2 linked regions of the Flavisolibacter tropicus genome follow. The protein of the gene in region 1 interacts with the protein of each later gene in a pairwise test. Links are inferred from orthologs where the notes say so. Each region holds a gene or a part of one and is shown in the gene's direction. Other genes may lie near its edges. The genes, in order: SY85_RS02555 and ung.

Region 1 (3,093 bases):
TGATACTGTTGGTGATCCGTTTAAAGATACTTCTGGTCCTTCTATGAATATCTTGATCAAGTTGATGTCAATTGTGTCATTAGTTATCGCTCCTACATTGGCTGAAATGTTTCATACAAAAAATGTTGATGCTGAAGCAGCGAAAGTGCGCACAGAGCAGTCTACTGTTATGTCTTCTGCTAAGACAACAGGATTAAACACTATTCAATTGAAATAAAAAGCTTTGCTTTACTGTGAGAATTAAAAGTCCCGCCTCTGCTTGGCGGGCTTTTTCTTTATACATCTTACTCTTCTTATTCCTACTTTTTTAGCTGGTTATTGAGGTCTTAAAGAATAGATAATGCTTCTATTCCTTCAAAACTTCAATTAAATTTGGTTTTACTTGCTATATGCCTCCTGCCATTTTACTTTACGCCATTCCCGGTTTTATTCTTCTATTATCTATAGAAGCATGGTTTTCTTATAAAGAAAACAAGCATTTGTATGAAGTAAAAGATACGTTTGCCAGTTTAGGACTGGGAATAGGCAATGTATTAGTAGGCTTTCTTACCAAGGTCATGATCTTTGGTTTGTTCACCTTTATTTACAAGTTTCGGCTATTTGAGTTAAACGAAAAGGTATGGTGGTTTTGGCTATTACTCTTCCTGGCTGACGATTTTTCCTATTATTGGTTTCACCGGATTGCCCATTCTGTCAACTGGTTTTGGGCCTCTCATGTTGTACACCATTCCTCTGAAAGATATAACCTGGCGGCAGCTTTGCGACAAACCTGGACAGGCAATGCCACTGGTTCATTCTTATTTTGGGCATGGATGCCTCTCGTAGGCTTTCATCCTATATGGGTGTTATTTATGCAACAAATAAGTCTGATCTACCAATTTTGGATTCATACGGAAACGGTTAACAAACTTCCCCAGCCAATTGAGTTTTTATTCAACACGCCCTCCCATCATCGCGTACATCACGGGAGTGATCTAAAATACCTTGATAAGAATCATGCAGGTGTGTTAATCATCTGGGACCGCTTATTTGGCACCTTCCAAAAAGAAGAAGAACGTCCAACCTATGGACTTACAAAAAACATTCATTCTTTCAATCCTGCTGTTATTGCTTTTAAAACATGGGGAGAGTTGATTAAAAGTGCTAAAGACTGCCCATCCTGGAAAAACCGATTTCGTTATTTCTTTGAATCACCCGGATGGAGTCATGATAGCAGCACTCTGACAACGAAGCAATTACGCAATCAAACTGTCTCGTCGCAAGCAAATAAATCAACTACGAGCCTGCCAAGCGCCAAAGAAAGCGTTTAAATGCTGTTATAATCGCTCTTTTTCTATGAATTCTATTGCTATCGCCCTACCTTTGCGCCGAAAATTATAACAGTAATGAGCAATAGAACATTTACGATGATTAAGCCAGATGCCATGAAAAATGGTCACGCTGGTGCTATCCTGGATAAGATTATTAAATCGGGTTTCCGTGTTGTAGCTTTAAAACAAACTCGTTTAACTACGGAGAAAGCTGGTGAGTTTTATGCAGTGCATAAAGAGCGTCCTTTCTATGGTGAGCTAGTTGAATTTATGAGCAGCGGACTTATCATTGCAGCTATTTTAGAAAAAGAAAACGCTGTAGCTGATTTCAGAACGCTGATTGGTGCAACTGACCCAGCAAAAGCTGATGAAGGTACAATCCGTAAATTATTTGCTACTTCTCTTGGCGAGAATGCTGTACACGGTAGCGATAGCGATGAAAACGCACAAATTGAAGGTAACTTCTTCTTCTCCGGACTGGAGCAGTTCTAATACTAAAAACCCCGCTTCTTGCGGGGTTTTTCTTTATAATGTCTTTTCGTAGTTTTTGATCATTTTGTTTTCAACGGGTTCCACTTTATATCCTGCTTTGCGTAACAAGTTGATAACGCCTCTCTCTCCTGGTAAGTGACCAGCTCCTACAGCTACTACAATTGGACCATTGGGCATGATTAGGCTTAACTTCTGAGTCCAATCTTCATTACGCCTGTACAACATGATCTCTGTGAACTTTTCAACACCGGCATCTTCCTTTTCTGTTAATTCTTCAAGCAATTTGAGGTCTTGATTTCTATAGGCTTTGGTTAGTTCTTCAAACTCTTTATTATCATCCTTTTTTTCGTAGTTCTCAACGTAATTCAGTAGTTGTCTTGCTTGTATCCCATAAGGAATACTGTCGAAAATACTCATTTGAAAGGCCATCGTTTCCAACCCCTTTATTCCAACACCCTCATGTTTGGCTTCTTTCATTATAAGTTGCTCCATAGCCATGGGATGGCTACAATCAACAGAATTCTGCATGAGTGTGGAAGCCGCTAACATAGGCTTATAAGTCTCCAGCATGGAGAAAGGAATAAAACCCTTATTGGTTGTAAAAAAGGCTTTGACCTTTTCATACTCTTCTGGTTTCAGTAATTGAGCAAGAGTAGTATCACCACGCATTTTCATTTTACTCATCACACTTATTAACTCAAACATGTTATCCATGTCCAGTTCTAAGTAAACTTTATCAGCTTGCTTTATAGCGGACTTTAAACTGTCGCTAACAAATACATCATCGCCACACAGCATATGTATGGTACCGAATAAATAAGAAGGCGTTTTTAAATCTTTGCCGGAGATACGCCAAAGCAATGTATTGTTCTTATCAACGGTTTGAGAGAAACAGGACACGCAGAGTAATGTAGTAGTTACCCACAAAATCATCCGCTTCATGGTAAATTATTTAGGAGTAAATAAACATTTACATCAATAATTGGTGTAGCCAGGTGGAATGTAAAAGAGCCATGCCTGTATTTTAAAAACAATATCTCCAACTAATGATTTAAATATGCAATTCAATAGCTATGCCGGGTTGAATTCCTTGGCAACAAAGTAAAATTACAATTATAGCCTATAGATTACTATACCATTGCTTCAGAACCATACACTTGACCTTGGAATTTCAGGGATGGAGAGGGAATAAATTGCCCCAGATTTAATTGATCCCATTTTTGGTCTACAGATTTTATGGTACTCTCATCAGCAATAATGATGTTTGGCCAATCGCGTTGAAAGTTGTCAA
Region 2 (3,266 bases), 570 kb from region 1 along the record:
GTATATCCTTTGTAGCATGTTTTAAAACATTCTACGATCAGCATATAATCAGGCACAGGATATTAAATAACAACTACTATTAAGCAGCACTACCGGTAATGCATAAGGGTAAAGGAGGCTAACATTTTTTTGGTGAATGCATAACACTCGCTATCTATTATTTGCAGCAATAGCAGAACACGAGAAGGTTTTCTAAATGGAATTAATATAAATAGTATATAACGCTAAGGCTACTAATGCACCGGCCAGCGTGTTTAGAAAGTTAACCATATTGTTTTGCAATAGGCCTTTTCGTTCCAGTGTAGCACCTAAAACCGAGTCGGTAAGATTGCCAATTGTTCCAGCTGCTACTACCATTAGCAATGCGGCCACTGACCAACCATAGCCTGTACAATAAACCACTGCAATGAAAGCGCTACCAACGACACCAATTAACACACCCTCCAGGCTAATAACACCGTCTAACCCTCTGTGATCTCTTTTGAAGGTAATACAGTTATAAAATCGTTTTCCATATACACTGCCTAATTCAGAGGACAAAGTATCAGCGGTAGCAGAAGCCAGACTACCGGCAGTCATTATTGCCCATAACGGAAGATTCTCTGGATAGCAAATAGCCAATAAGCCTAACAGGCCCGCTACGCCACCATTGGCCAATACTTGTTCTATGGTACGCTGACCGCTGTGTTTTTCCGCTATACCTAGTTTGTTTTTTGTATTGGATTGCCAGGCTGTAGCTAAGGTGCCTAACAGGAAAAACAACCCTAGCATCAAAATACCAAATACACCTATACCCAGGTAGATGAATGTCGCCAATACACCTCCGGCAATACCTCCAGCCACAGTAAGCTTTCGGGTTAATATGCTAGTTAGCACTGCCAGCACTACCACTATAATAAAAAGGATATAGGTATGAAGCACGCGGCAAGATAGCAAGCCTTATTGGTTATGCGCAGAAAAGAGAAACAAAAGGTCTGTAGAAGTTGTACAGTATTTACTTACTGCTACCAGAAGAAAATAAAACAAGTGCTCTACTGGCTTAAAATAAGGGCTAGGAACAACTGTTACGTATAGATTCATTTATTTCAAGAGCCATTGTATAGGCTGATTAATAGATTTCAGTATAATCTTTGTGTTTGTAATAACTTCATCCAAAAAAGGCCATGGCGGTTAAGATAGAAGAATCATGGAAAGAGGAACTTAAGGACGAGTTTAAAAAACCCTATTTCAAACAGATAGTAGAACACATAAAAACCGAAAAAGAACAAGGCAAAACCATCTATCCACCGGGCTCTTTAATATTTCATGCCTTCGATGCTACACCTATTGATCATGTAAAAGTGGTCATCCTTGGGCAAGACCCTTATCATGGTCCAAAGCAGGCACATGGCTTAAGCTTTAGTGTTCAAAATGGGGTTCCTCCTCCACCATCACTGGTCAATATTTTTAAAGAACTTCACGAAGATGTAGGAATGCCCATCCCTTCGCATGGCAACCTGGAAAAATGGGCGCAGCAAGGTGTGCTGCTCTTAAATGCTTCATTGACTGTGCGGGCCGGAGAACCTATGAGTCATTCCAAAATTGGTTGGCACCATTTCACTGATAGCGTTATCAGAAAGGTTTCTGAAGATAAAAAACATGTGGTGTTTATGCTCTGGGGGAAATTTGCGCAAGAGAAAAGAACCCTGATCGATGAAAAGAAGCATTTAATTCTAAAAGCGGCGCACCCCTCTCCACTCTCTGCCCATAATGGCTTTTTTGGTTGCCACCATTTTTCAAAGGCCAATGCCTGGTTAATGAAACATGGTATCGATCCAATAGACTGGGCGTTGTAATTTTGCATTATGGTGAAAAATATTCTGGGACGCCTATTTGCTTTATGGGCTATTATCATGTTTGTGCCTTCATTGATTATTACCGTGCTGTTTATTGCCCCTACAATAAACTGGCCGGAACCCAGGCGTTCAAAATACCTTCAACCTGTATACCAACGCTGGATGACGTTTTTCTTCTTTATGACTGGGGTTAGAAGAGTTTTTAAAGGAAAAGAACATTTTACTAAAAAAGAGGCTTTTGTCATTGTGTGTAATCACCGCTCTTTGATGGATCCACCGCTTTCCAGCCCAGGAATTCCCGAGCCCACCAAAACGATTGCCAAGATAGAGATGATGAAGATCCCGGTATTTAATGTGCTTTATAAAAGTGGAGCGGTTCTGGTAAACCGGAAAAGTGAAGCCAGTCGCAAGCAAAGCTATTTAAAGATGAGAGAGGTCTTAGACAAGGGAATACATATGTGTATCTATCCAGAGGGCACTCGCAACAAAACCAAAGAGCCTTTACGTCAATTTCATGACGGCGCTTTCAAGCTGGCTGTAGAAACCCAAAAGCGCATTATGCCGGCTGTTATTTTCAATACAGAAAAAGTACTACCCCCTAGCAAGTCCTTTTACTTTTGGCCTAGCAAAGTAGAAATGCATTTTCTACCGCCCATTTCAACCGCCAATAAAAGCGTGCAGGAATTGAAAGCAGAAGTATATGAAACAATGAAGAATTATTATACACAGCATAATCGTGACTAGCACTTATCTCAAAAGTTTTAAAATAAACGTATTATCATTGGGCTTGTAAAAGGATAAAACTTTCCTTCTACAAGCTCAGGATAAACGGACTCCACTGAACAAGTAAGATGCAATTGCTGTAACTAGCTTTAGAAATTACTGAACGTACGCGTTCTGTTAATGCGCAGATCCTGTAATAATGATGATTTAGGATTAATTGAAATACTGAAAGAGCTATACAGGCCCTTTTGAATACCAATTGACATTTGCCAGCAGTGCATATCCCTGTTAATAGACATACTAACAGCTTCTACCTTCATGGACTGGAAGTTGAAATAGCCATTGGTTGTAAAGTTCCACTTGGGCGTTAAGCTAAAGCTGCTGCGAAGTGAAGTGGTGGCGTTAAACTGGGTTCTAAAACCAGTGTAATTAGGTAATGGAACAGAGGCAAAGTTTGCAGCGAAGTCAATGCTAATATCCCAAGGAATATTAAAATCAACAAACTCTGAAGGATTGCGGCGCATATACTCCTGCAAACGTTGCTGATCACCCAGTAGCATCGGATCGTTGATTGGTCGCCCTGTATTAACCGTTTCCTGGGCCTTATCGGGATCTCTTGGTTTACTTTTGAAGGAAGTAGACAATGAAATACTACCGGCAGTAAAACGACCTGGCTGAAAATGGCCATCCCCAAAGTAATACTGGTTC

What was found.
Region 2: the proteins of SY85_RS02555 (region 1) and ung interact in binary tests that used the Escherichia coli proteins (3 or more experiments, as listed by UniProt). The link is inferred for Flavisolibacter tropicus from one-to-one orthologs.

The regions. Positions count from the first base shown.
Region 1 is NZ_CP011390.1:629,376-632,468, reverse strand. What follows is about bases 336-3,093. They hold SY85_RS02555 (nucleoside-diphosphate kinase), read left to right. Parts: upstream 336-1,385; coding sequence 1,386-1,802; downstream 1,803-3,093. Other genes in these bases: SY85_RS02545 (menaquinone biosynthesis decarboxylase), read right to left, coding at 2,933-3,093; SY85_RS02550 (TraB/GumN family protein), read right to left, coding at 1,836-2,744; SY85_RS02560 (sterol desaturase family protein), read left to right, coding at 390-1,310. Also shown: SY85_RS02565 (sodium-translocating pyrophosphatase), read left to right, coding at 1-217. UniProt on the Escherichia coli protein: Major role in the synthesis of nucleoside triphosphates other than ATP. The ATP gamma phosphate is transferred to the NDP beta phosphate via a ping-pong mechanism, using a phosphorylated active-site intermediate.
Region 2 is NZ_CP011390.1:56,457-59,722, reverse strand. The notes cover bases 69-2,999. They hold ung (uracil-DNA glycosylase), read left to right. Parts: upstream 69-1,163; coding sequence 1,164-1,835; downstream 1,836-2,999. Other genes in these bases: SY85_RS00195 (putative LPS assembly protein LptD), read right to left, coding at 2,708-2,999; SY85_RS00200 (lysophospholipid acyltransferase family protein), read left to right, coding at 1,845-2,579; SY85_RS00210 (DUF92 domain-containing protein), read right to left, coding at 193-921. In the rest of the region: more of SY85_RS00195, read right to left, coding at 3,000-3,266. UniProt on the Escherichia coli protein: Excises uracil residues from the DNA which can arise as a result of misincorporation of dUMP residues by DNA polymerase or due to deamination of cytosine.